One region of the Cellulomonas sp. URHB0016 genome, then DNA from elsewhere that is predicted to be linked to it. Evidence: riboswitches for the same ligand, from Rfam matches in the RefSeq annotation. Region 1 holds a riboswitch; each other region holds the start of a gene.
The links. A riboswitch is a leader RNA that binds a small molecule or an ion and turns the genes downstream of it on or off. The one in region 1 is predicted to bind S-adenosylmethionine.

Region 2: another riboswitch for S-adenosylmethionine. It lies ahead of ACVW07_RS14535 (NADPH-dependent FMN reductase); the one in region 1 lies ahead of ACVW07_RS15470 (LLM class flavin-dependent oxidoreductase).
Region 3: another riboswitch for S-adenosylmethionine. It lies ahead of ACVW07_RS14495 (LLM class flavin-dependent oxidoreductase); the one in region 1 lies ahead of ACVW07_RS15470 (LLM class flavin-dependent oxidoreductase).

The regions. Positions count from the first base shown of each region.
Region 1 covers NZ_JBSRZU010000001.1:3,359,625-3,368,928, reverse strand. Annotated here, with positions in the region: gene ACVW07_RS15490 (O-succinylhomoserine sulfhydrylase) at 1-337, shown strand, start outside; gene ACVW07_RS15485 (pyridoxamine 5'-phosphate oxidase family protein) at 406-885, opposite strand; gene ACVW07_RS15480 (DUF1684 domain-containing protein) at 985-1,791, opposite strand; gene ACVW07_RS15475 (NtaA/DmoA family FMN-dependent monooxygenase) at 1,826-3,211, opposite strand; gene ACVW07_RS15470 (LLM class flavin-dependent oxidoreductase) at 3,249-4,400, opposite strand; SAM riboswitch class I at 4,407-4,501, opposite strand; gene ACVW07_RS15465 (hypothetical protein) at 4,788-5,315, shown strand; gene ACVW07_RS15460 (DUF72 domain-containing protein) at 5,376-6,104, opposite strand; gene ACVW07_RS15455 (GNAT family N-acetyltransferase) at 6,124-7,155, opposite strand; gene purQ (phosphoribosylformylglycinamidine synthase subunit PurQ) at 7,160-7,855, opposite strand; gene purS (phosphoribosylformylglycinamidine synthase subunit PurS) at 7,855-8,142, opposite strand; gene ACVW07_RS15440 (DUF5313 family protein) at 8,184-9,304, opposite strand, start outside.
Region 2 covers NZ_JBSRZU010000001.1:3,158,216-3,167,519, forward strand. Annotated here, with positions in the region: gene ACVW07_RS14520 (FAD-dependent oxidoreductase) at 1-970, shown strand, start outside; gene ACVW07_RS14525 (LLM class flavin-dependent oxidoreductase) at 967-2,163, shown strand; gene ACVW07_RS14530 (flavin reductase family protein) at 2,459-3,049, opposite strand; gene ACVW07_RS14535 (NADPH-dependent FMN reductase) at 3,046-3,618, opposite strand; SAM riboswitch class IV at 3,634-3,747, opposite strand; gene ACVW07_RS14540 (AAA family ATPase) at 4,000-5,907, shown strand; gene ACVW07_RS14545 (Fpg/Nei family DNA glycosylase) at 5,917-6,846, shown strand; gene ACVW07_RS14550 (DUF1684 domain-containing protein) at 6,870-7,523, opposite strand; gene ACVW07_RS14555 (LLM class F420-dependent oxidoreductase) at 7,699-8,643, shown strand; gene ACVW07_RS14560 (glycosyltransferase family 2 protein) at 8,998-9,304, shown strand, end outside.
Region 3 covers NZ_JBSRZU010000001.1:3,145,518-3,154,821, reverse strand. Annotated here, with positions in the region: gene ACVW07_RS14500 (GNAT family N-acetyltransferase) at 1-458, opposite strand, end outside; gene ACVW07_RS14495 (LLM class flavin-dependent oxidoreductase) at 455-1,630, opposite strand; SAM riboswitch class IV at 1,879-2,002, opposite strand; gene ACVW07_RS14490 (class I SAM-dependent methyltransferase) at 2,202-2,825, shown strand; gene ACVW07_RS14485 (hypothetical protein) at 2,841-2,996, opposite strand; gene ACVW07_RS14480 (hypothetical protein) at 3,095-6,481, opposite strand; gene ACVW07_RS14475 (SRPBCC family protein) at 6,695-7,240, opposite strand; gene ACVW07_RS14470 (L,D-transpeptidase family protein) at 7,363-8,235, shown strand; gene ACVW07_RS14465 (TIGR03668 family PPOX class F420-dependent oxidoreductase) at 8,241-8,669, shown strand; gene ACVW07_RS14460 (hypothetical protein) at 8,647-9,304, opposite strand, start outside.

The DNA.
Region 1 (9,304 bases):
CCACCCGCAGCACGAGCTCGCGCTCGCGCAGCAGTCCGGCGGCGGCACCGTGGTGACGTTCAACCTGCGCGTGCCCGAGGGGGCGTCGGTGGACGTGGCGAAGAAGGCCACGTTCGGGGTGCTCGACTCGTTGCGGATCCTCGACATCTCGAACAACCTCGGCGACGCGAAGTCGATGGTCACGCACCCGGCGACCACCACGCACCGCAAGCTCGGAGCCGAAGGCCGGGCCAGGGTGGGCATCGCGGAGTCGACGGTCCGGCTGTCCGTCGGGCTCGAGGACCCGGACGACCTGATCGACGACCTCACGCAGGCGCTCGGACGGCTGCCGGACTGACGCGACCGGTCTCCGGCTCTGACCCGGCCGGCGCGCTGCCGCGGGTCAGAGCCGGCGCGACGGTGGGGTCAGAGCCGGACCGTCTCGTTCTCGCCGCCGTCGTAGCGTTCGTGCTTCACCTTCGCCTTGACCAGGCTGAGGACGGTCGCGAGCCGGCCGCCGGCCGAGTCCCAGTACTCGGCCGTCTCGCCGTGCACGACCACCAGGACCAGGCCCGGCGTCTCCGGACCGTCGGGGTACCACGCCTCGGCGGTCGCTCCCCACAGCTCGCGGGCCTTCGCCGTGTCGCGGACCACCTCGGCGGGCCCGGACACCGAGACCCACGACGAGCGGTCGGCGAACGCGGCGTTCGCCGGGCTGCCGTGCTCGATCTCGTCGACCTTGTGGCTGTCGGCGTCGGCGAAGAACCACAGGTCACCGTCGAAGTCGACGTCCTGCACGCCCATCGGCCGGCTCACGAGCCTGCCGTCGGCCGCGACCGTGGTGAGCATCGCGATGCGGGCGTCCTTGATGAGCTCGGCGACCTTCGCCACGTCGTCCTGCGACATCGCGACCTCCTCGTCGGGGGCCTCCGGGCGGAGGCGGTCGGGCCACCGTAGGTCGACGGGGGCCCTCGCGCATCCGCGCCGGAGGATCGCCTCAGAGCGTCAGCGCACCCACTGCTCCCCCGCCTCGACGGACACCGTGAGGACGTTCTCCGGGGGCGGCACCGGGCAGGTCGCGAACTGCGTGAGGCCGCACGGCAGGTTCGCCGCGTGGTTGAGGTCGAGCGTGACCGTGCCGTCGCCGGAGACCGGGCCCAGCGTGAGGGACCGCGACGCCGGGTAGGTGGTGACGCCGCTCGTCGCGTCGCGGAACAGCACGCCGAGCCCGCGGGCGCCGTGGTCGAAGACCGTGAGCGCCTGGTCGATGCCGTCGATCGCGAACCGCACCACACCGACCGCGGTGTGGTGGTGCTCCAGGCCGTCGACGACACCGCCGGTCGTCACGCGGCGCGGCTCGTCGAACCGCTCGAGGCGGCCGGTCACCACCCAGCGCTCGTCGGGCGCGTAGGCCGGGATGCCCTGGAACGCGGCGAGCTGCGGTGCGAGCGGGTCGTGCACGCGCACGATCACGTGGCCCGTGCGGCGCGCGACCTCCAGCAGCAGGTCGCCCGAGCGGACCTGCAGGCCCGGGGCGCCCTCGACCGGGTCGAGCTCCGCCCGGCCGTCGACGACGCTGCCGTCGGGCAGGGTGAGTCCCTCGGCGTCGAGCGCCTCGATGCGGGCCGGTCCGCCCTGGGGTGCGGACCACCGCCCGGGGATGCCGGCCAGGACGACGGGCTCCTCGGTCAGCCAGTGCAGCGCCGTGATCGCGACCCAGCCGTGGGGGTCGCGGTAGTAGGCCTCGCGCTCGTCGTGCCAGGTCTGCCAGTCGGCGGCGAAGGTCGAGGTGCGGTCGGTCGTGGTGGTCATGGCGGTCCTCCGAGGGTCGAAGCGGCAGAGTTCTTCAGGAGACGGTCAGGAGGCCGGCGGCCTCCCGCGTCCGGCCGAACGCGTCGGCGGGCGGCAGGCCCAGGTGCTCGCGCAGCGTGGCGCCCTCGTACGAGGTGCGGAACGACCCACGCTCCTGGAGCAGCGGGACCACGCGGTCGACGAACTCGTCGAGCCCGTGCGGCGTGAGGTGCGGCACGAGGATGAAGCCGTCCGAGGCGTCCTCCTGCACGTACCGGTCGATCTCGGCGGCGACGTGCTCCGGGGTGCCGACGAACGAGTGCCGGCCGACCACCCGGATCACGAGCTCGCGGATCGACAGGCCCTGGGCCTGCGACAGGGCCCGCCACTGCGCGGCGACGGCCAGCGGGTCCTTGAAGAACCCGGCCCTGCCCTGCGTGATCGACGGCGCGTCCACGACCGGGTCCACGTCGGGCAGCGGGCCGTCGACGTCGTACGCCGACAGGTCCTGGTTCCACACCTGCTCGACGAACGCGCGGGCGACGCTCGGCCGGATCTGCTGGAGCTGGATCTCGCGCAGCCGCTCCTCGGCCTCCGCGGCCGTGTCGCCGAGGACGAAGGACGAGCCGGGGAGGATCAGCAGGTCCTCGGGCCGACGGCCGTAGCGCTCCAGCCGACCCTTCACGTCGGCGTAGAACGCCTGCCCGTCGGACAGCTCGGTGTGCCGCGAGAACACGGCGTCAGCGACCTGCGCGGCGAGCTCGCGGCCGCCGTCGGAGTCGCCGGCCTGGATGATCACCGGGTGCCCCTGGGGCGGTCGGGGCAGGGACGGGACGGCCTCGATGTCGACGAGCCGGCCACCGGTCCGCACGGTCGACAGCGACCCGGGCCGCACGAACTCCCCGGTGGCGGCGTCGGCACGGAGCGCGTCCGGCGCCCACGCGTCCCACAGCGCGCGGGCCGCCTCGACGACCTCGCGCGCCCGCTCGTACCGGTCCTCGTAGGCCAGGTAGCCGCCGCGGCGGAAGTTCGCGCCGTGGAACGGGTCCGACGACGTCACGACGTTCCACGCCGCCCGGCCGGCGGAGAGGTGGTCGAGCGTCGCGAACTGCCGGGCGAGCTCGTACGGGTCGTTGAACGTCGCGTTGATGGTGCCCGCGAGGCCCACGTGCGTGGTGACGCCCGCGAGGGCCGCGAGCACGGCGTACGTGTCCGGGCGGCCCACCACGTCCTGGTCGACGAGCCGGCCGCGGTGCTCGCGCAGGCGCAGACCCTCGGCGAGGAAGACGAAGTCGAACAGGCCACGCTCGGCGGTCGCGGCGAGGTGCTGGAAGGACGCGAACGACGACTGGGTCTCCGGACGGTGGCTGGGGTCCGTCCACACGGTGTGGTGGTTGACGCCCGGGAAGTGGGCGGCGAGGTGGATCTGCTTCTTCGGCATGGGGGTCGCTCTCAGCGGTCGGGGCGGGTCGTTCGGGTCAGCGCGTCGTCGCGTAGCGGCTGGCGGGGCGCGCCAGGCCGAGCGCGTCGCGCAGGGTGCCGGCCGCGGCGGGCTCGACGAGCAGCCCGCGGTCACGCAGCAGCGGGGCGACGCCGTCGGCCAGCAGCGGCAGGTCGGTGGCGTGCGCGAGCGAGCGCACCGTCACGCCGTCCGCTCCCGTGCGGGCCACCAGGTCGACGAGCCCGTCGGCGACGCCGAGGAGACCGCCCACCAGCTCGGTGGAGGTCGGCGTGCGGCGGGCGAGGTCGTCGAGCGCGCGGAGCCGCGCACCCGCCTCGGAGTCGACCCCTCCGAGCAGCACGTCGACGTCCAGGAGCACCGTGACGGTGGCAGGGTCGCGTCCCGCGTCGGCGACGGCGGTCCGGACCTCGTCGACGCGGACCGGCGTCCGGTCGTCCACCGCGAGCCGCAGCACGTCGGCGCGCCGGGCGGCGACCGCGAGGGCGTGCGGGTCGTCGCCGCGCAGCACCACCACCGGACGTCCCTGCGGCGAGCGCGGGGTGATCGACGCGCCGTGCACGGAGAAGAACTCCCCGGCGAACTCGATCGCGTGCACCTTGTCCCGGTCGAGGTACCGGTCGGCGGCCTCGTCGAGCACGATCGCGTCGTCCTCCCACGAGTCCCACAGGCGGGTGACGACCTCGAGCACGTCCTCGGCCTCGCGCCACGCGGCGTCGACGCCCCGGGGCGTGCGCTCGTCGTACCGGCGGGCCACGTCGTCCGCGCCCGGGGTGTCGGCGGGCGCCGCGATGCCGACCTGGACCGCGCCCCGGCCGAGACTGACGTGGTCGACCGTCTGGACGGCCTTGCCGACGTGGAACGGCTCGAGGTAGGTCACCGGCACGACAGGCGTCAGCCCGACCCGGGTCGTCACCGGGCCCAGCAGGGACGCGACGCCGATGGCGTCGAGCCCGCCGACGAGCGCACCGGGCTGCTGCCGGACCGGCGCGCTCGTGTCGTCGAGCACCACGAGCGTGGCGCCCGCCCGTTCCGCGTGCCGCGCCAGCCGCACCCAGTAGGGGGCCGTGAACACCTGGCCGGCGTCCGCGTGCGGCAGCCGCCAGGCGGCCGGATGGACCCCCGCGCCGGACAGCTCGACGGCGAGGCGGAAGGGGCGTGCGCGACTCATGCGGTTCCTCCATCGGCCCTGGCAGGAGCACCCGCACCCGCTGCCCACGGGGGTTGCTGCGACGTCGACGAGCCAGGTCTCTCGGTCGCTCGGGATGGGCGCGCACAAGATAGGAACGCGATGCCGTCCTGCCTAGGGTTCGGGCCGGTCGTCCCGCGATCCGAGACGGCTCGCACGATGTCCCTGGGTCATCGACCCTCAGCCGGCGCCCGGACCGGCCGATGTTCCGGTCAGGACCAGGGAAGGATCCGCGTGAACGCCCGTCGCTTGCTCGCCAGTTCGGGAATGCTGCTGTGCCTGGCCGTCGCGGGATGCGCCGGCTCTCCCGGTGAGCACCTCGCGGCGTCGCCTTCGGTGTCGGTGACCGCCGAGCCGACGCCGACACCCGTGGCACGGACGTTGACCGGGGCGCTGACCGTCACGTCGGTGTCCATCTCGGAGCGGGCGACCAAGGACGGCTGTTCGCTGCTCAGCAGCTCCGCCGCGGCCGGCTTCGATGACGTCGGGCCCGGTGCGCAGGTCACGGTGACGGACGAGGCGGGGACCATCGTGGCGACGTCCCAGCTCGGGCCGGGCCGGTTCGTCGGCACGCACACCGAGCAGCAGGCCGACTACTCCGCCATCGGTGACTCGCCCGAGATGCCGGAGTACGACGTCGACGCCGACTCCCAGGCCGAGCTCGACGCGTACGACGCGGCGATGGAGGAGTGGCGCGTGGCGAACGACGCGTGGACGGACGCGTTCGACGCGGCTCCCATGGTCGACGTGACGTTCGGCAACTGCGTGTTCGACTTCACGGTCCCGGAGCTGGCCGACGCCGCGTTCCTGTCGATCGAGGTGTCCCACCGCGGCAAGGTCACGTACTCCCGCGCCGACCTGCAGGCGAACGACTGGACCGTCGGTCTGAGCCTGTGACCACGCGCCGCGCGTGGTGATGCAGGAGCCGGCTCCGGGGCCGTCGTCCCCGGTCCCGTGCTACGCGCCCAGCAGCCACCGCAGCGTCCGCGCGTTGCGCACCGCGTGCCCGCCGCCGTCGTTGTTGAAGTAGGCCAGCACGTCACGGCCGCCGTCGTGCCACTCACCGATCCGGTCCGCCCACCAGCGCAGGTCGTCGTCCGAGTACGAGCCGCCGTACAGGTGGTCGTGGTCCGGGCCGTGCAGCCGGACGTACACGAACGGGGCGGTCGCCCGCAGGACGCACGGCAGGTGCGCACCGCTCATCACCACGTACGCGGCCCCGTGCCGTTCGAGGAGGGCGTACACGGCGTCGTCGTGCCACGACGGGTGCCGCAGCTCGACGGCCACGCGGACCCAGCCGGGCAGCGTGCCGAGGAACCAGTCGAGGCGGGCGTCGTCCCGCTCCTGGTCGGGGCGCAGCTGGACGAGGAGCACCTCCCTGCGCTCGCCCAGCTCGTGCCACGACCGGGCGATCCGCTCGGACCACACCTCCGGCGAGTACAGCCGCTTGGCGTGCGTGAGACCGCGGGGGGCCTTCACCGACATGCCAAACCCCGGTGGGAGGCGACGACGCCAGGACGCGAAGGTGGCCTGTCGCGGCCACCGGTAGAAGCTCGCGTTGAGCTCGACGGTGTCGAACTCGGCCGCGTACCGGGCGAGCCGGTCCGCCGCGGGCAGGCCGGGCGGGTACAGCACGCCGTCCCAGTGGTCGTACGACCACCCGGAGGTGCCGACGCGGATCGTCATGGCTGCGGGTGTCGGGGCCTCAGAGCGTCTTCGCGAAGCAGAGCGAGAGCAGATCGTCCTGGTAGGGCCCGAACGGGACCACCGGGCGGTACCCGCACGCCACGTAGAGCGCGACCGCCTCGGGCTGCCGGATGCCCGTCTGCAGCACGACGCTCGTCAGGCCGAGGCCGCGGGCGTCCGACTCGACGGCCGCGAGGAGGGCGCGAGCCGCCCCGGCACCACGGGCCGACTCGTCGACGAACAGCTTCTTGAGCTCGCCGGAGCCCTCCGGGTAGCCGTCACGCCCGGCCCGCAGCGACGCGCAGCCGACCGCACGCCCGTCGACCCGGGCGACCACGGTCGACAGCACCCCCACGCCCTGCCGAGCGTCGTCGTCGTCGAAGCCCGTGCCGTCCTGGACCTTCGCGAGGAAGTCGGCATACCGGTCGCGGCTCCAAGCCCACATCGTCCGGCGCAGCGACACCGCCTCGGGGTCGTCCCAGCCGACGTGGTCGAGGGTGACCAGCGGCGGGCGTCCCTCGTCGCTGCGGGCTCGTGGCACGGCCGGGGCGAGACGCTTCTCGAAGCAGCGCGAGTCCACGACATCCACGTACTCACCGAAGCTGTCGATCGGCAGGTAGCCGGACCGCAGGTACAGGCCGATGGCCTCCGGCTGCAGGACGCCGGTCTCCAGGATGAGGCGGCACAGGCCGAGCCGGGTGGCCTGCCGCTCGAGCTCCGCGAGCACGAGCCGCGAGTAGCCGCGGCCGCGGTGCTCGGGGACCACGTACATCCGCTTGAGCTCGCCCGTGCCAGGAGGTGTCGCGTCGTCCGCGGGGCCCTCACCCAGGTCCCGCAGGGCGCCCACAGCGACGGCCTCGCCGTCGACCCGCACCAGCACGACCGCGACGATGTCCTCGCCCGTCATCTCGTGGCCGATGTCGTCGTCGCCGTACCGGCCGCGCAGCTCCGCCTGCTGTGCGTCGCGCAGCCGGGCGACGTCCGGGTCGTCCCAGCCCACCACGACCAGCGCGAGGGCCGCGGCGTCCTGCCCTGTCGTCGTGCCGGTCATGGGGTCAGCCGACGAGGGCGTGCAGGACGGACGTGAAGAACCGCAGCCCGTCCGTCCCCGTCCGGGGGCCGTGCGCGCCGTCCGGGCCGAAGCCCTGCTCGACGGCGTGCTCGGGGTGCGGCATCAGTCCGACCACGTTGCCGGCGGCGTTGGTGATGCCCGCGATGCCCCGGCGCGACCCGTTCGGGTTCACGTCCTGGTACCGGAACACCACGCGGCCCTCACCCTCGAGCTCGTCCAGGGTGCGCTCGTCCGCGACGTACTGGCCGTCCTGGTTCTTCAGCGGGACGGTGATCCGCTCGCCCTGCGCGTAGTCGCGCGTCCACGCCGTGTCCACGTTCTCGACGGACAGGACCTGCTCGCGGCAGACGAAGTGCAGGTGGTCGTTCTTGATCATCGAGCCCGGCAGCAGGTGGGCCTCCGTGAGCACCTGGAAGCCGTTGCAGATGCCCAGGACCGGCAGCCCCTTGCCCGCGGCCGCCACGATCTCGCCCATCACCGGCGCGAACCGGCTGATCGCCCCGGCGCGCAGGTAGTCCCCGTAGGAGAACCCACCCGGCAGCACCACGGCGTCGACCCCGTGCAGGTCCGCGTCGGCGTGCCACAGCGGGACGGCCTCGGCACCGGCGAGCCGGACCGCGCGGGCCGCGTCCCGGTCGTCCAGCGTGCCGGGGAACGTGACGACGCCGATGCGGGCCATCAGGCGCCGACCTGCGCGCTGCCCGTCGCGGCAGCGGCGTCGACGTCCTCGTACACCGCGACGACGTCCTCGATCACGGGGTTGGACAGGACCTGCTCCCCGGCGGCGCGGGCCGCCGCGAGGACCTCGTCCGTCACCGGGCCGTCCACCTCGAGCTCGAACCGCTTGCCCTGGCGCACGCCGGCGAACTGGGCGAAACCCAGCCGCGGCAGCGCACCCGCGACGGCCTTGCCCTGCGGGTCGAGGATCTCGGGCTTCGGCATGACGTCGACGACGACTCGTCCCACGGGTGTGCTCCTGTGCTCGTGCGGCGGTGGGGGGTCGGCGGTCAGTGTAGCCAGTCGGTCCCGGGGGCTTCGGCGTGGTCCGGGACGACAGGTCCGGGCACCGCGGCGCCGCTCGCCGCCCGGTGTGCGGCGAGCGCGACGGGCACTGCGACGAGCCCGGTCGCCCGCTGGTCCACGGCCGGTGGGCGGCCGGTGCACGCCATGCGGCACACGTCGGACCACGCCAGGTCGGCCGGCCCGTGCCGCGCCGCCCGCCACCCGACGACCGTCGCCGGCAGGAGCGCGAGCGCGAGCACGGCGACGACCGGCGCCGCCCACAGGTCGATGCGTCCCGTCGCCTCGGCGAGGAGGTCGGCGAGCACGAGAGCACCCACGGATGCCGCCGCGGCCGTGCGTCGCACGCCGAACCCGACCAGCCGCCGGTCGGTCTGGACCGGCCGCCGGGCAACGGTCCGGCGCAGCCGCCCGGCGGCGAGCCACGCGGCCACCGCGCCGACGGCCACCGCCACGACGAGCGCGTCGAGCCCGACGGGACCGATCCCGTCGCGCAGCCTGCTGACCGTCTCGACGCAGGCATCACCGGGTTCGCCCGGGCACGCCACGAACACCACGCCGTGCCGGGCGAGGATCCCCGCCGACGTCGCGACCACGCCGACGACCGCCGTGCACAGCAGCGCAGCAAGAGTTCCGGGGATGGCGGCCACACGGTCCCGCGGCACCCAGTCGTACACCCTGGTCCCCCCGACGACCGGCTCCCCCTGCTGCGGCACGAGGTGTTTGCGCCGCAACGACTCGAGGCGGCGGGGACCGAAGGTGAGCCACGTCGCGGCGAGCACCGTCACGAAGATGCCGACGAACGTCAGGTCCGTCGGCAGCCGCCCGTGATCTGTGACGACCGTGGCGATGAGGACCGCCAGCGCCGGCCCGCGAAGAACGAGGCGGAGAGCGAAGAGCGGACCTTCGAGGTCGTCGGCCGCCCACGCCCGGTAGCGGGCCGGGATCCGCCGGTCGAAGCCCGCGTACAGCAGGTAGTCGTGCAGCGGCGGACGGGTGCGCCATCGCGTCGCCCAGCCCCCCACCACCATCCCGGCGGCCGACCGAACGTCGAGCCGGGCCGCTCCCGGCCCGGCCAGGTCGGCAGCGACCGACTGCACCTCCGCGC
Region 2 (9,304 bases), 200 kb from region 1:
CGGCGGCGTGAGCCACGGCGTGCGGCACGACGGCATCGCGGCGTCCTTCGCGGCCCGACGCGTGCCGCACGAGTGGCTGACACCGGCGGCGGCGCAGGAACGCTGGCCCGGCCTGCGGTTCGAGGGGTCCGTGCTGCACGAGACGGCCACCGCCGGACGGCTCCACGCGGACCGTGCCGTCACCTCGCTGCAGTCCTCCGCGCGCGCGCACGGCGCCGACGTCCGGCACGGCGTCCAGGTGCACCGGGTCGTCGCCGACGGGTCCGGCGTGCTGCTCGAGACGTCCGCCGGAGCGGTCCGGGCACGCTCGGCCGTCGTCGCGGTGGGCGCGTGGACGGCGGGGCTCGTGGGGCCGCTGCTCGGGCTCGACCTGGCCCCGTCGCTGATCGTCACCCAGGAGCAGCCCGCGCACTTCCCGCTGCTGCCCGGCGCACCCGACGAGGGCGCGTGGCCGTCGTTCACCCATCAGCCCCTCGACCCCGCGCCCTGGCCGAGCGGCACCTACGGGCTCGCCACGCCGGGTGAGGGCATCAAGGTGGGCTTCCACGGCGTGGGACCCGTCACGGACCCCGACCACCGGTCGTTCACGGCCGAGCCCGCTCAGCTTGCCGACCTGCAGAGGTATGCCGAGCTGTGGCTGCCCGGCGTCGACCCGACCGTCCCTGCGCCCGTCTCCTGCACGTACACCACCACACCGGACAGCGACTTCGTGCTCGACCGCCGCGGGCCCGTGGTGGTCGCCGCCGGGTTCTCCGGCCACGGGTTCAAGTTCGCACCCGCCGTCGGCCGGCTGCTGGCCGACCTCGCGACGGAACCGGCCGACGAGCCCGCGCACGCCGCACACCCCGCGTTCGCCCTCGCCCGCCTCGCCGGCGCCGTCCGCCCCGCCCGCCTCGCGGGCCCTGTCCGCCGCGTCAGCACCGCCGGCGCCGTCCGCTCGCTCAGCACCGCCCCCCTGGAGAACCGATGACCGGCCACCGCCCCGTCCCGCTGTCCGTGCTCGACCTCGCCCCTGTCCGGGCGGGCGGCACCGGTGCCGAGGCGCTCCGGGCCGCCGTCGACCGGGCGCGGCTCGTCGAACGGCTCGGCTACCGCCGCGTGTGGTTCGCCGAGCACCACCTGGCGGCCGGGGTGGCGTCCGCCGCGCCGGCCGTGCTCGCGGCGCTCGTGGCGGGTGCCACGTCGACGATCCGGGTCGGGTCCGCGGCCGTGCTGCTGGGCTCGACGAGCCCTGTCGTCGCCGCGGAGCAGTTCGGGACCGTCGCGGCGTTGCACCCCGGCCGCGTGGACCTGGGCCTCGGCCGGTCGTCGTTCCCGCCGCCGGCCCCGGCCGGCACCGCGGACGGTGCGGGTGCGGCACCGACCGCCCGCAGAACCCGACCGGCACCCACGCCCGAGCGCGTGGTCGACGGCCTCCTGGTCCCCGCGACACCGCCCGTCGCGTTCGACGAAGGTCCGCTGCTCGAGCGGATCCTCGCGCAGGTCCGGTTCGTCGGGGCGGGTCGCGCCGCCGGGTCGTTCACCGCCGAGCTCTCGACCGTGCTCGACGTGGTGCGCGGCGCCGCCCGGACGGACGTCGGCCGCCCCGCCACCGTCCCCGCCGCCCAGGGTTCGGACCTCGCCCTGTGGGTCCTCGCGTCGAGCGGCGGCGAGAGCGCCCGGGTCGCCGGTGAGCTGGGCCTGCCGCTCGCGGCGAACTACCACGTGTCCCCGTCGACGGTCCTGGAGACCGTCGAGCAGTACCGTGCCGCGTTCCGGCCCGGCGTGCTCGACGAGCCCTACGTGGTTGTCTCGGCGGACGTGCTGGCCGCCGGCACCGCGGCGCGGGCCCACGCGCTCGCCGACCCGTTCGCCGAGTGGGTCCTGTCGATCCGGCGCGGCGAGGGCGCGATCCCGTACCCGGCACCCGGCACCACGACCCGGTGGGCGGACCGCCCCGCGGCCGAGCAGGACCTCGTCCGTGACCGCGTCGACACCCGTTTCGTCGGGACGCCCGACGAGGTCGCTGCCGGACTGGCCACGCTGGCCCGCGTGACCGCCGCCGACGAGCTCCTGCTCACCACCATCACCCATGACCCGGCCGACACGGCACGCTCGTACGAGCTCCTCGCCGCCGCCTGGCCGGCCACGTCGACCCGCCCGCTGGCCACCACGACCGCCTGACGCCAGCTTCCGCGGACCCGCGCGTGCCCTGGGCCGGCCGCGGCACGTCGCTGGTGAGAACGGCACAGGGGGGCAAGACCGGCAGTTCCTGCCGCCCTTCACCACCAAGCACCGGTGTCACGGCCGGCCGGTGGGCCGGGCGGCCGGTGGGCCGGGCGGGCGGTGGGCCGGGCGGCCGGTGGCCGGGCGGCCGGGTGGCCCGGTGGCCGGGCGGCCGGGTGCGGGTGGCTGGTGGGAAGCGGGACGCCCGCCCTCCGGCCGTGCGGCCAGGGGGCGGGCGTCGTGGGTCGGGCGGTCAGATCGAGTAGTCGTCGCCGATCTGGTGGTACGTCCGGTCGTGGTAGACGAGCGGCCTGACGTCGTGGGTCCCGTGGGACAGGGCCCGCACGGACACCAGGTACGACCCGCCGACGGGCGTGCGCTGCACGACCCGGCCGCGGACCCACGACACGGCCCCGTCGATGACGGGCTCCCCGGTGTCGAGGGCGGTCCAGCCGCCGGCGGCGAACCGGTCGATGCCGTGGGTGGCGAACCGGGCGGACACGTCGTCCTGGGACCCGGACAGGAAGCTGATCGTGAGCGTCCGGGCCCGGGACACCGCAGGCCAGGAGGACGACGTGGACGCGAGCGAGAAGGCGAGCAGCGGCGGCTCGGCCGACACCGAGATCACGGAGGTGGCGGTGAAGCCCACGAGCCGGCCGGGACCGTCGACGCCCTCGAACGAGTCACGGCCGTCGTCGGACTCGGGCGAGGTGTCGACGAGCGCCACCACCGCGACGCCCGCGGGATGCCGGCGGAACACGTCCTTGTACTCGTCGGGCGTGAGCTGCGGCTCGTCCTGCTCGGCCAGGTCGGCGTCGAGGGCACGCAGGATCTCGGTGGTCATCGGAGCACCTCCGCGAGGGTCGCGACACCGCCCAGGGAGCGGCGCAGGGGTTCGCCGGCGCGGTCGATCCACCGGTCGACGGCCGGGTCGAGGTCGGCCAGGTCGGCCTCGGTGACGGTGAACGAGCGGGCCGGGACGGTCGCGCCGAGCTCCACGAGCAGGGGGCGCAGGTGCACCTCCCCGACGAGCGCGTGCGCGGGGTTGCCGGACACCACGACGGGCACGGCGGCGACCCCGGCGAGCCCGTCGGGGCCGTAGAGGTCGAGGAAGGACTTGAGGAGCCCGGTGTACGAGGCCTTGTACACGGGCGTCGCGACCAGCAGCACGTCGGCGGACGCGACGAGGCGCAGCGCCTCGTCGACGCGCGGCCGGTCGGCGGCGAAGAGCTCCGGTGCGAGGTCGGCCAGGTCGACGGTCGCGAACGGCACCGCCGGGCCGGACAGGTCCGACGGGTCGGGGGCGAGCGCCGGACCCAGCCGCCGGGCGAGGTGCTCGGCGGCGGCGCGAGTGCGCGACCCCGGTCGGGGGTTGCCGACCAGCGCCACGACGGACGGATGGGGGTGGACCACGGTGCAGCTCCTTCACGATCACGATTGCCGCACCCCGGGTGGGGTACGACCAGGTCATCTCCCGGAGCACCCCGTCGTGACAGGGGTTGCTGACCAGCGAGCCGGGGCTTCGCGCTGGTGCTCGTGACCTCGCCGCGGTTTGTACCAGCGGTTGCGGCGGCGGCAAGGGCTTGTGCGGGATGTCTCGCAGTGCGGACACCCGGAAGGCCGTCCGAGCGGACGGTGCGCGGCACCGCATGGGGCGTTGAGCCGTTCGAGTGGTCCGTTTCCTCCCGCATTGCTGTCCGGTTCGCCCGGTTCCACCATGGGCTGGCCGCGCTCGTCGTGCGGCGACCCGCATGCGCGACCGCTCATGCGTGCCGGACCGTGAAAGGCGCCCCCGTGAACGAAGAGCTCGTCTCCCCGATCCGCCGTGGCGCCCACGACATCGCCGTCGACCGTGAACGGATGCGCCGCCGCCGGGTGTACCGGCTCGCCGCCGTCCTGATCGCCGCGGAGGCCTACGTCATCGTCAGCGCCCTCATGGGCCGCTCGATCGTGCCGGCCGTTCCCGCGGTCGACCCGTTGGTGCTGGTCCCGGCGCTGTTCTTCGCGGGCCTGCTCGGGGTGATGCTCCTGACGACCGTCGGCACGTCGCGCTCACCGCACGTCATGTACCGGCCGGAGCAGGTGGACGTGCGGCTCGACGACGTCATCGGCATCGACCCGGTGCTGGAGGACGTGCGCCGCTCGATCGACCTGTTCCAGACGCACCGCCAGTTCGCGGACCAGATGGGCGGCACCCCGCGTCGTGGGCTGCTGTTCGAGGGAGCGCCCGGCACCGGCAAGACGATGACCGCGAAGGCCATGGCGGCCGAGGCGGGGGTGCCGTTCCTCTTCGTGTCGGCGACGTCGTTCCAGTCCATGTACTACGGCGCGACCGCCAAGAAGATCCGCGCGTACTTCAAGGCGCTCCGCAAGGCGGCCCGTGCGGAGGGCGGTGCCATCGGCTTCATCGAGGAGATCGACGCGATCGGCCTGCGGCGTGGCGGGATGCAGTCGGCGAGCTCGTCGGCCGGCGTGTCGGCCAGCGGCTCCGACCCCCACCGCGGGTCCGTCCTGAACCTGATGACGAGCGAGGGCACCGGCGGCGTCGTCAACGAGCTGCTCGTGCAGATGCAGTCGTTCGACGAGCCCACCGGTGCCGCCAAGCTCGGCGACAAGCTGGTGGCCCGCATCAACCTGCTGCTCCCGGCCCACCGGCAGATCCCGCGCAGCCGCCCCTCGAAGGCACCGATCCTGCTCATCGCCGCGACCAACCGCGCCGACTCGCTCGACCCGGCGCTGCTGCGTCCCGGCCGGTTCGACCGCCACCTCACGTTCGTGTCGCCCGACGCGCACGGTCGCCGGGCCCTCGTGGACCACTTCCTGTCCCGCCGCTCGCACGACGCCGAGCTCGACGACCCGGTCGCGCGCGACCGGGTGGCGGCCGCGACGAACGGCTGGACGCCGGTGATGATCGAGCACCTGCTCGACGAGGCCCTGGTGAACTCGCTGCGCCGCGGCTCGCTGACCATGTCGTTCGCGGACGTCGAGACGGCACGGATCACCGAGATGGTCGGCATCGGGCAGCCCGTCCGCTACACGGAGGGCGAGCGACGCCTCATCGCCACGCACGAGGCCGGGCACGCGGTGACCGCGTGGCTCGTGGCGCCGAACCGGCACCTCGAGGTCCTGACGATCGTCCGCCGCGGCGAGGCCCTCGGGCTGCTCGCGCACGGTGACTGCGAGGAGGTGTGGACCCGGTCCGAGGGCGACCTGCGCGGGCTCGTGCAGATCGCGATGGGCGGCTGGGTCGCCGAGGAGCTGTTCTTCGGTCAGACCACGACCGGCCCGGCCAGCGACCTCGCCGCGGCGACCCGCACGGCGGCGCAGATGGTCGGCGCCGCGGGGATGACGGGCTCGCTCGTGTCGTTCCTCGCGACGGACCGCCCGCTCGTCAACGCCGTCCTGGCGGACGGCAAGGCACGCGAGCAGCTCGAGACCGTGCTCGACGACGCCCGGTCCAGCGTCCGCCGGCTCCTGTCCCGCAACCGCCACCTCGTCGAGGCGCTGCGTGACGCGCTCCTGGAGCGTCACGAGCTGCTGGGCGACGAGATCACGGACGTGCTGCTCGCGGCGCACCTCACGGGCGGCGACCTGCCGCCGGTGCCGCAGCTCGAGGAGGCGTCGTCCTTCGAGCGGGTCCGGGTGGCGGCCTCGTCGGCCGCGCCGACCGCCGGAGGGCTGCGCGGCTCGCTCGTGAACTAGCCTGCGGGCGTGCCCGAGGGTCATACCGTCCACCGCATCGCCCACCGCTTCACGCGCGACCTCGTCGGCCGGCAGGTCGCCGTCTCCTCGCCGCAGGGCCGGTTCGCTGCGGGCGCACGACGGCTCGACGGGCAGCAGCTCGTGCGGGCGTCGGCCGTGGGCAAGCAGCTGTTCTGCGCGTTCGCGTCCGGCGACGTGCTGCGGGTGCACCTGGGCCTGTACGGCGCGTGGGACTTCTACGGCACGGTCTCGTCGGTCGGCGACGGCGACTCCTCCGGGAGCATGGGCGCCCCGCGCCTGCGCCGGGCGGTCCGGATGGGCGAGGACGAGCGCGAGCAGCCGTCCGCCGAGGGCGGTCTGCTCGCGCACTTCCCGCCGGACCCGGTGGGGCAGGTGCGTGTCCGGCTGGCCACCACGGAGACGGTCGCCGACCTGCGGGGGCCGTCGGCCTGCGAGGTGCTGGACCCCGACGCGGCCCGCGCCGCGGTCGATCGCCTCGGTCCGGACCCGGCGACGGCGACGGACCTCGCGGCGGCGGGCGAGGTCGTCGTCGACCGGCTCACGTCGAGGTCCGTCGCCGTGGGCCAGCTGCTCATGGACCAGTCGGTGGTCGCCGGGATCGGCAACATCTACCGCGCCGAGCTGCTCTTCCGCGCCCGCCTCGACCCGCACACGCCTGGCCGGCTCGTCCCTCGGGAGGTCGGGCGGGCCCTGTGGGAGGACTGGGCGGTGCTGCTCGCGGACGGCATCCGCACCGGGGTGATGCTCACGCGGGAGGACCTCGACGACGAGGGCCGGGTGGCGGCGGTCGTCGACCCGGCGCTGCGGCACTGGGTGTACGGGCGCGGCGGCGAGCCGTGCCGGGTGTGCGGGACGCCGGTGGTCGTCGAGGAGATGGCCGGGCGCAAGCTGTACCGCTGCCCGGTGTGCCAGCGCTGACCCGTGTCAGGAGCGCGCGCCGCTCACACCGCGGCTGCGAACACCCGCTCGCCGACCGGCAGCGGTGCGGCGATCGTGTTGGCGCGCGTGGCCAGCGGGCAGCTCCACGAGGGGTCGTAGGCGCACGACGGGTTGAACGCGAAGTTGAGGTCGACGACCAGCAGCCCGTGCGACAGGCCGAGGTCGGCACCCTTGACGGTGTCGAGGAGGTAGCGGCCGCCGCCGAACGTGCCGCCGTCGTGCCCGGCCAGCCCGTCCCGCACGGGCAGGAAGAGGCCGCCGGCGTAGCCGTGCAGCGCCCACACCGCCAGATGCCCCAGGTCGCCGAGCTCGACCGTGCCGATGCGCTCGTAGGAGATCAGGCCGTCCGTCTCGGTGCTGATCTCGAGGCGCTGGGGCTCGGCCGGCCGCACCTCCACCTCGAACCGGTACGCCGGGTCGTAGGGGGCCACGTCGAGACCGGCGAAGAACGCCCGCGCGGCGGCGTCGAGCGGCGACGCGGGGTGCTCGGCGAAGAGCTCGTCCCGGCGCTGCACCCACACGGCGTGGGCCTGCGCGGGGTCGTGGGACGCCAGGTGCCGCACGTCCGCGTACGCCTCCGCGACCCGGCGCCGCCAGTCGGCGACCGCCAGGGCGTCGGCGGCAGGCCCGGGCAACGTGCGAGGTCGGTGGGGCACAGGCCCACCGTGCCACGGACGGCCGGGCCGGGCCCGTCAGCGGGTACGCGCGGACGGGCCCGGCCCGTCGGCGGGTACCCGCCGTCGCAGCGCATCCGGGGCCGGATGCCGGCACGCTGCGTCGTCCCCTGCCGACCGCGCACGTGCCGTGCGGGTTCGTGCGAGGGTGTGCCGCATGGATCTGCGCATCTTCACCGAGCCCCAGCAGGGCGCCACCTACGACCAGCTGCTCACCGTCGCGAGGGCCGCCGAGGACCTCGAGTTCGACGCCTTCTTCCGGTCCGACCACTACCTCGCGATGAGCGGGGACGGTCTGCCCGGGCCCACCGACGCCTGGACGACGCTCGCGGGCCTGGCGCGTGAGACGAGCCGGATCCGGCTGGGGACGCTCGTGTCGTCGGCGACCTTCCGGCACCCGGGGGTGCTCGCGGTGCAGGTGGCGCAGGTCGACCAGATGTCGGGCGGGCGGGTGGAGCTCGGGCTGGGCACCGGCTGGTTCGCCCGCGAGCACGAGGCGTACGGGATCCCGTTCCCCGAGAAGCGGTTCGGGCTCCTCGAGGAGCAGCTCGAGGTCGTGACCGGCCTGTGGGGGACCCCCGTCGGTGGCACGTTCAGCCACAGCGGCGCGGAGTACACGCTCGTCGACTCGCCGGCGCTCCCCAAGCCGGTGCAGCGCTCGCCGCTCGACCCGACGAAGCCCGGCGTGCCCCTGATCATCGGTGGCCTGGGGCCGCGACGGACCCCTGCGCTCGCGGCCCGGTTCGCCGCCGAGCTCAACCTCTCGTTCCCGTCGTTCGACGTGGTGGGGGAGAAGCTGGCGAACGCACGGCGGGCGTGCGACGAGGCGGGCCGGGATCCCGCGAGCCTCACGCTGTCGGTGGCGCTGGTCGTGTGCGTGGGGCGGGACGACGCCGAGGTGGCCCGTCGTGCCGGGGCCATCGGACGCGACCCGCAGGAGGTCCGCGGGCAGGGGATCGCGGGTTCGGTGGCGCAGGCGGTCGACCGGCTCGGCGAGCTGGCCGCTCAGGGCGTTTCCCGCGTCTACCTGCAGGTTCTCGATCTGGGTGACCTGGATCACCTCGAGCTGGTGGCGAGTCAGGTAGCCCCCCAGATCAGGTAAAGCGCCCATATCGCGAGATGGACGGCCGTGCAGTTCGAGACTTTCGCCGTCCATGGGAGCGGTCCCGCCGTGTGCCCCCACCTGCGAAGACAGGCCTCTCACCCGGGACCTCCGTCCCGGTGTGACGGGACGCACTCCACGTGGGCCTCGACTCCCCCGAGGAGGGGTTCGTAGGTTAGAGGCATCCCACAGGGGCGGCGACGCCCGTCGAGGACAGGGACGCAGACCGCGCCCCAAGGTCCTCGCGGCCCGTCGCCTTTTGTGCGCCCGGCGCCAACGTCGCCGTCGCATCGGTCAGGTGGCCCCTCTCTGGGCCGCCCGGCCGTCCGACCGGACGACCGAAGGGGGCTGGACGTGGCAACCACGTTCGACAGGCTCGTCATGGAGCCGAGAAGAACCGAGCAAGTCAAGATCAAGTCGACCGGGATGAACGAGAACGAGTCGTCCCAGAGCCCGTCACTCATGCTGCTGGTCCTGCTGGCCTGCGCTGGGGTCATCATCTACGCGGTGTTCCTCCTCAACCCGGCCAACCGGGGCGACTGGCTGCCGTACGTGCTGGTCATGCTGGCGGAGTCCGTGCTCGTGGCCCACGCGCTGCTGGCGATGTGGACCGTGCTGTCGAGCGGCCACAACCCGCGCGGGTTCGTGTTCCACCACGCGC
Region 3 (9,304 bases), 210 kb from region 1:
CCGGCCGCGAGCGCCCGGCGCTCCAGCTCGGCCAGCACCCGCCGGGCGAGGCCACGCCGCCGGTGCGCGGAGTGGGTCCAGATCCGCTTGAGCTCCGCGGTCGGCACGACCGGGACGCCACGCTCGTCACGTCCCCCGGGCCGGGCGGACCGGGCGATGTCCCCCAGCTCGGGCTCGGTGCGACGGCGGAACGCCCCACCGGCGACCGCGCCGCCGTCCTCGACGAGCAGCACCAGCTCCCCGCGCGGCGGGGCGAACTCGTGGGCGGGGTACCGCTCCAGCTCGGCACGCAGGTCCGCGACGCGCAGCCGGTCCGCGTACCTCGACGCGTACTCGACGGCGAGCTCGTCGAGCATGGGGCGCACGCTCGGGTGGTGCAGGGGCACCGACCGGAACTCGGGCGCGGTGCCAGCGTCACGGGCGATCTCGGTCGCGGTCGCCCTGGTCAGGGTGCTCATCGGGCGGCCGCCGAGCGACCGGCGCCGACCCGCGTACCCGCACCGGACGCGGCGGCAGGCCGCGCGGTCCTGGACGCCCGCTGCACGGTCACGCCCGCACGGACACCGGCGCGACGCACCGGCCGGGGCAACCCGAGGGTCCCGCGCAGGGTGCCGCCCCGGGGGTACCTGTCGCGGAACACGCCCGCACCGCGCAGCCGCGGCACGACGGCGTCGACCAGCCCCGGCAGGTCGGTGTGCACCGAGGCCGGCCGGAACGTGAACCCGTCGGCGGCACCGAGCGCGAACCACTCGGTGACGAGCGACGCGACGTCGACCGCCGTGCCGAGGGCCACGAGCACGCCCGCCTCGGGCCGCACGTCGCCGATCTCGGCGAGCAGCTCCAGCCGGGCGCGGGCGCTCGCGGCGTCCGGTGCCAGCAGCAGGAACGCGTCGACGAGCACACGCACGGCGTCGGGGTCGCGGCCGTGCGCGACGGCGGCGTCACGGACCCGCCGCCGCACGGCCGCCGCGACGCCGCGGTCGTCGACCCGGACGCGGACCACGTCGGCCACCCGCCCCGCGATGTCGACGGCGTGCGCGTCGATCCCGTCGGTCGCGTCGAGACGGACCACGACGGGTGGCCGTCCCTGCGGCGACCGCGACGCGCGCTCGGCCTGCGGGGCCGCGAAGTGCACACCGTCCACGTCCACGAACCGGGTGCCCCGCCCGTCGACGGGCTGCGGCACCTCGCGGACGGGGCCGTCCCACTCGCCGCCGACCGCGTCGACGGCGACGTCGTCGAGCGCCCCGATGCCGACCTGCCACGCCGCCCGCCCACCGCTCGCGCGGTCGATGGTCGCGACGGCCTGGGCGACGTGGCCCGGCTCCGTGCGGGTCGCGTCGAGCTGGGCGACGAGGCCGATCCCCGAGCTGCGCGGGGCGAGCCGCGCCGCGACGAGCGCTGCGTCGAGGCGCCCCTGCAGCGTCGTGTTCCGGCTGGGGTGCAGCGCGAAGGACTCGTCGAACACGACGAAGTCGAGGGTGCCGCGCTCGGCGACGGCCACGTGGTCCGTGAGCTTGTCGAGGTCGAAGAGGCGCTGGCCCTGCGAGCCGTGGTCGCGCCAGGCGGCGGCGCGGGCGCCGGTGTCGCTGAGGTCGATACCGATGTGGGCGTGTCGGGAGAAGGGCACGGCGAGGGTCCGTTTCGCTGCATGGGGGTGCGTGGGGTGCGCGAGGTCGCTGGAGCGGCGCACGTCGGTGCGCTCAGGTGCGCCGCGCCGAAGGAAGCGGGCGCGGCGTCAGGGGGCCGGCGGCGGTGCCGGCGCGCTGCTCAGGTCAGCGGCGACAACAGGACGGGCACGCGAGCGTGCGGGTGCTGCTCACGGAGCGGGGAACGCTCATGGTCCGTCCTCTCGTGCACCGGCGCTGCCGGTGCGATTCGCGTCGCTTGCCGCGGTCCGGGCGTCACCGCCCGTCCACGACCAGGTCCTCACCCGGGGCACCCCGCCGCGCGGGAGGGTTGCCGTCCAGCAAGCCGGGGCTTCGCGCTGGAAATCTTGACCTTGTTAGTCGGAATTAAACGCCGGACGTCCTCACTGGTCAAACCGGCGTTCGCATGATGAGACGGCATGATGGACCGATGCCCGACGCCGGCTACTTCGACACCTGGTACTCGAACATCGAGCAGTTCCCCACCCGCGACCGCCTCCAGGCCCAAGCCCTGGGCCTGCCGCCGGGCGTCCAGACCGACGGCGTCCTCACGTGGTCCGCGGTGCCGACGGTCGCGGACGCGCTCGCCCTGCGACCGGGCGACACGCTGCTCGACCTGGCCTGCGGGCGCGGGGCGCCTGGGGTGTCGAGCTCGCCGCCCGCTCGGGAGCGGACCTGGTCGGTGTGGACTTCTCCCGCGTCGCCCTGTCCGTCGCCTCGCGGCGCGCTGCCGACCGCGGCGTCGCGGCGCGCTTCGTCCTCGGGGGCCTCGACGCCACCGGGCTGCCCGACGCCTCCGTCACGGCCGCCGTCAGCGTCGACTCCGTCCAGTTCGCGGAGCCGCTCTCCGCGGGTCTCGCCGAGCTCCGCCGCGTCGTCGCACCGGGCGGCCGCATGGTGCTCACGGGCTGGGTCGCACACGACCTCGACGACGAGCGGGTGTCGCCGCGCCTGCGCCAGGACGTGCGCGCGGAGCTCGTCGCGACCGGGTTCACCGACGTCGTGGAGCGGGACGAGCCCGGGTGGCGGCGCTTCGAGCAGGCGATGTGGCAGGCCGCCGCGGCGCACCCCGAGGACCCGGCGGACCCGGCGCTCGTCTCGATGCAGGGCGAGGCACGTCGCTCGCTCGACGTGTTCGACCGGATCCGCCGGTCCTGGTGGGTCGCGCGGGCCTGACGCCCACGCTCCCTCTCAGACCCGGGTACGTCCGCGGTTCACCAGCGACATGATCAGGCTGACGACGAGCAGGACGATGCCGATCCACAGGAGGACCTTCGCTGCGGTCACCGCGACGCCGATCACGATCATCACGACGCCGACGATGATGAGAATGAGCCAGAGACCCATCAGGGCCACCTCCTCGGGGGGACGGCCGACGGGGTGACGACCGTCCCCGCATCGTCCCAAGACCGTCCGGGTCCGGCATGTCGACCGCAGCGGGCTCCTCAGGCGGGCAGCTCGACCTCGATCCGCACGACGTCACCCGTCCGGCGGAACACCTGCCCGCTGACCTCGCCGTCGAGCGCCCCACCGGTACCGGCGACCTGCGACCCGTCCGCGAGGTTGGCCACCACCCGCAGCACGGCACCGCGCCGGTACACGACGGGCACCTGGCAGAACGTGAACGCCAGCGACCCGGCCGGCAGCACCACCGACTGCCGCCGCTGCGCCACGTCGAGGTACCGGAACACCTCCCGCCCAGCCGTCCACTCGGAGGCCCGCAGGAGCACGGGCCGCACGACGACCCGACCGTGCTCCACGCGCAGGCCGAGCTCGCCGAGCCGGGTGAGGACCTCCTCCTTGACCTGGCCGGTCATGCCCGGCTGCCGCGCCCCCCGGCCCGCCGGGGTGTGCGAGTACGGGTCCACCGGGAAGGCGCCGTACACCTCGGGCGTCTTGCAGTACCCGAGCCCGAGCCGCACGTCCTCGTAGGCGTCGCGCAGGCCCTGGACGACGTCGGGACCGGCCCCTGCGGCCACCGCCCGCTCGACGTTCTCCTGCACCGCGAGCAGCAGCTTCGACACCATGTGCCAGTAGATGCTGCCCAGCCCCTCGTAGGCGAAGAACGACCCCGACCGCCCGGTGAACTCGGCATGCCGGAACACCTGCTCCCACACGTCGAGCAGGGCGGCCCGCCCCTGGTCCACGGCGTCCGACGGCGGGAGCGCGTCGAGCCCCGCCTCGACGTCGCGAGCGTTGTGCAGCCCGGGCGCGAACCGGTGGTCGCCGCGCACGTCACGCAGCACGAGCGACGTGTCGCCGGCGCGCACGAGCGCGTCGACCAGAGGGCACGCCGCTGCCTGCTCGGCGGTGATCCGGTTCCGCTCCAGGAACGTCGGCAGCACCTTGTCGGGGTACAGCGTGTAGCTGTGCTGGTCGGCCCGGTAGAGCCGGCTGCGGCGCACCGCCTGCACCAGGTCGAGCGCCTCCTCCGGCGACAGGAGCCCCGCGGACAGCACCGCGACCTGGCCCTCGATCATCTCCTGCAGCCGCCCGACGGCGGCGCGGCCGTCACGCAGGTCGAGCAGGTTGTACGAGTGGTACAGCCCGTCCTCACGGCGGTTGGCGCGCAGCGCGGCGTCGACGTACCTCTGCGCGACGTCGAGGAACGCCTGCACCGTCCCGGCGTCGACCGTCGTGCGCCGGCCGTCGAACCCGGCGTACACCCGCGTCCGGTACTCCGTGCCGGCGGCGCCGAGCGCGTCCATCACCCGGCGGCGCCCGTGGTCGTCGAACCCGTGGTCCACGGCTCCGACGTGCGCCTCCAGCGCGGCGTGCACGTCGTTCAGGAGGCCGGCGAGCTCGGTGGTCACCGTCAGGTCGTCGCCGAGCAGGTCCCGGGCCAGGGCCAGGAAGCGCCGCACGTACCCGAGGGTGACGACCGAGAGGCCCTTGCCGACGAGCGCGTTGTTCGCGTCGTTCCACTCCGGGCGCTGGGTGTTCATCCAGATGCCGCCGTCGGGCACGAGGTTGACGACCTTCGCCAGGAGGAGGAGCAGCAGCTTCTCGCCGAGCGTGACGCGCACGAGGTCGCCGTCGAACCCGTGCACGAGGCGGCCGTCGGCGCCCTCCGTGACGATCCGGGCCTCGACGCGCTCCTCGGTCACCGTGTCGAACGCGATGGTGTCGACCGGGTCGCGCAGCGTGTCGGTGTAGGACGCGATGCGGTACGGCACGTCGGCGTGCGTGAAGACCGCACTGTCCACGAGCGCCTCCAGCCGGCCCGGGTGGAACCGGCGCGACGCCTCCAGGAGCTTGACCAGGTAGATGACCTGGTGGTCGCTCCAGTAGCCGATGTTCGCCCACGGGTTCGACGGCTCGGGAACCTCCCAGTCGATGCCCGACCGCGAGATGCGGTAGGGGTTGTAGCCGTCGGCCGTGGTGGCGTCGAGGAACACCGCGGCCATCGACTCGACGTACTCGGGGAACGACCAGGCGAGCGCCTCCCAGTTCTGGAAGATGTCCCGCCAGTTGCCCTGGAAGTCGACCCGGGGGCTGCCGTGCTCGTCGGTCAGCGCGATGCGGAACTTGTTCCAGGGCCGGCTCGGGTCGCCGTGCCGGCGGCTGAACGTGAGCGGCAGGTACTCGCGCACGAGCCGCAGCAGGTCCGGGTCGCCCGTGCCCTCGGCCCGCTCGACGAGCGCGTCGATCTGCTCGGTCTCCGGCAGCGCGGCGAGCGCGGCGGCGCAGCGGGCGGCGGTCCTCGGGCTGCGCTGCGCCACGAACGCGCGCAGGTCCGCCGTCTGCACGGTGTACCCGTCGACCGGGACTCCCCCGCGCATGATGTTGAAGAGCACGTTCGCACCGTGGTGCGCGGCAGCCAGCTCCTCGCCGGTGAGCTGCGCGGCGTCGGCGGTCGCGACCAGGCCCTCGAGGTCCTCCCGGGTGCGGTCGACGTCGGCGGTCAGCCGCGCGGCGAGCTCGTCGCGGTCGGCCAGCTCGACCTGGAGCCGCACCACGTCGGCGGCGCTGTGGTCGACGTCCGCCACCACCCGCCAGCGCCGCTGCTCGCCCGCCGCCAGGGTGAGGCGCGCGTGCACCAGGTGGGCGCCCTTCTCCCCCCGGACCTCGCGCTCACCGGTCACCGGGCGGCCCGCCGTGAAGGCGCCGACCTGACGCGTGGACAGGAGGTGCTCGACGGGGGCGAGCCCGACGTGCCAGGAGACCGTCGCGGCGAGCGACTCGCTCGGGTCGGACTTGTCGGTCAGCGAGGAGTTCATGTACAGGATGCCGAGGCCGGTCGCAGGGTCGATCTCGGCCCGCTTGTAGGCGTCGATGAGCACGCTGAACTCGTTCTGCGTCTGCGCCGTGACGCCCGAGGGCAGCAGGTCGACGAAGCCGTCGAGCACGTCCACGTCCACCGGGCCGTCCGTCAGCGACGTCAGCTCGACGCCCCGGACCACGCCGTACCGCGCGCTGGTCTGCCATGACACCCGCGCGCGCAGGCCGAGGTCGGCACGCTGCTCCTCGAACACGAGCGTGCTGCCGAGGAAGTCCTTGTAGAGATGGCGCTCGACGTCCGGGTCGCCCGGGCGGCGCTCCGCGAAAGGCTGCCAGAGCAGGGTCTGCCCGGCGGGCGTGGACACCCGCAGCAGCGTGAGGCCGCCCGTGCGGCCGGCGCCGTGCGCGACCTTGTCCTCGGTCGTGTACGGGAACAGCGCCCGGTCGGACTCCTCACGGCCCGCCGTCACACCACCGGTGCTCGAGATGAACAGCCACAGGTCGCTCGCGCCGATGAGGGTCATGAAGAACGGCGGCAGCTCGTCGTACGCCGTGATCCGGTAGAACCGGCGCCCGTCGAGGTCCACGGGCCCGCTCATCGGGAGATCCATGCCCTCAGCGTGCACCTCCGCTCCCGGAGCAGAGTGGGCGGACGTCATTGTCTGCGACGACATGCGGTGTCCTTCGCTCGGGGACGTCGCTGCGCTGGTCCGTCCCGGCCGGGCGCGCGGCCGCCGGTGGACGCGCTCCCACACCTTTGCACGGTTGGGTGTCACGTGTCACCTGTTCTGGCTTGCCGCTCCTGGCGCCCACCGGCGACCCCGTCAGCCGGCGGCTGGCCGGGCCTCCTCCTCGGCGAGCGCTGCCAGCGTCAGCAGCTGCTTGCGCATCATGACGAGATCACCCCACGCCAGCACCGGCCTGGTCCACCGCCTCCAGCGCTGCCCGCCGTCGGCCCCCCGCAACGCGGCGACGAGCCGCGAGCGCCCGCCAGGCTCGTCCTCCACCTGGTACGTCACGACGACCTCCCCGAACACCCTCAGCGCCCGCGGGTCGTCGATCCGCACGGTCAGGTCGCGGCCGGGCACAAACGAGTCGAGCACGAAGATCTGCATGAACCGCTGCCCGACGGCCAGGTCCTCGCAGTGCGGGTCCCGGGTCCGCGGGCTGCGCCGCCCACCGTTGTCCACCAGGTCGTAGCTGTACGGGGCGAGCCGCAGCTGGCACAGCCAGCGGTAGACGGCCGGCGCCGGCGCGTCCGCGTCGACCGCCCGGAACCACCGCACTGGCGAGCCGGGCAGCACGTCGTCGCACGGGTAGGTGCGCGCGACCTCATCAGGCCGCGCTCCCCACGACGTCGGCACCCCCATCCCGGCGACGCTAGCGACGGGGACACCGGGCCACCCGCGTCCCTCAGGCCGCTCTCAGGTGGACAGCGCTGTGCAGACTCCCCTGGGCGGCGCACGATGGAGCGGACGGAGGGAGGTGAGCGGTGCGACGCCAGGCTTCCGCGACCCTCGGGCTTGCCGCCGTCCTCGCGCTCGGGACCTCGCTGCTCGGCGGGTGTGCCGGCGACGTCGACCCGGCACCACCCGCCGCGGTCGTCGTGCACGCACCCGTCGCGGTGGCGAAGGCGGCCGCGCCCGCACCTCCGCCGGACCTCGCGACACTGCCCGTCGTCGACCCGCTGAGCGTGGTCGCCGGGCTGCCCGGCACCGACGGCCTGCAGCCGCGACGCAACGCGGACCCGGCGCTCGGCCTCTGGCAGACCGCCGTGGTCGCCCGGCCCACGGCCGCCTACGACCGGCCCGACGGGACGCCCGTCGGCGTCCTGCCGACGACGACCCTGTCGGAGCCGACCACGCTGCCCGTCCTCGACGAGCGCGACGGCTGGCTGCGGGTCCTCGTCGCCACCCGCGGCGCCCTGCCCAGCGAGGACCGCGCCCAGGTCAACGGCCGCACCGCGTGGGTCCGCGCCGCCGACACCACGCCGTCGGGCACGGACTGGAGCATCCACGTCGACACCGCCGCCCAGACCATCACCGTCACGAACCCGACCGGCTCCCAGTCCTTCCCGGTGAAGGCCACCGGGAGCACCGGCACGCCCACCCCGGCGGGGCTCTCGTTCCTGCTGGGGGTGCGCTGGCTCGAGCCCGGCACCACGACGCCCCGGGTCCTGCCGCTGTCGACGCAGAGCGAGACCATCGACCACTACGACAAGCCGACCGGCACCGCCGTCACCGCGATCCACACCACGACCCTGCGCGGCACGGGCCCGGTGTCCAACGGCTGCGTGCGGGTCGACGACGAGGTGCTGGACCTCGTCTGGCAGGCACCGGCCGGCACCGTCGTCACCGTCGGCTGACGTCGGTGGAGCCCGGCGAGTGCCGTGCCCGCTTCGCGGCCTCCCGCCGGGCCGTTCTCGGCACCGCCGGCAGCGACCAGGTCCCGCACCTCGTGCCGGTCACGTTCGCGCTGCTGGACGACGGCGTCGTCGTCCACGCCGTCGACCACAAGCCCAAGCGGACGACCGCCCTGCGCCGGCTGCGGAACATCGCCGAGAACCCGCAGGTCACGTTCCTCGTCGACGGGTACGACGACGACTGGACCGCCCTCTGGTGGGTGCGCGCGGACGCCGACGCGGTCGTGGTCACCGACGGTCCACGGCACGCGTCGGCCGTTGCCGCCCTCGTCGGGCGGTACCCGCAGTACGACAGGACCGAGCCCACCGGCGCAATCGTGTGGGCGACCGTGCGCCGGTGGTCGGGGTGGAACGTCAGCCCTGGGTCGTGCGGGTGATCGTCGCGAGGAACGCGCCGCTGTTGTTGTCCACCCCGCGGTCGTTCACCCCGAGGTACAGCCCGCCGTCCCGCGGGCAGATGTAGCTCGTGCCGTCGCCCACCACGAAGAACGTGTTCGGGTCCTGGTCGAGGCTGCCGATGACGGTCATCGTGTTGGCGTCGGGGAAGCCCTCGACGTTGTACTGGTGGAAGACCGGGTCGAGCAGCCCGCTCGGCCCCACCGTCCCGCTCGGGGTCTGGTCGTGCGAGGCCGACCCGCTCATGGCGATGCGCAGCACGTCGCCCTGGGCGCACGTCACGCCCATCGCCGTCCACACCTGCGTGGCGGGCAGCGTCCGGTCGACGTTCGTCACCACCGGCGGGACCGCCGTCGGCGCGGCCGAGGTCGCGGTCGACGTCGCGGACGTGGTGACGGCGGCGTCGGCACCCGAGTCGCCGCCTCGGTCCGGCCACAGGGCGAACAGGACCGCACCGAGCACGACGACCGCGCCGGCGCCGCCGGCGATCCCGATCAGCAGGGACCGGCGGTCGGTGGGCGGCGGTGGCATGGCGGGCCCGGACCAGCCGCTCCCGGATGCGCCGTCCTGCCACTCACCGGAAGCGGCACCCGTGCCCGTGCCCGTGGCCGTGCCC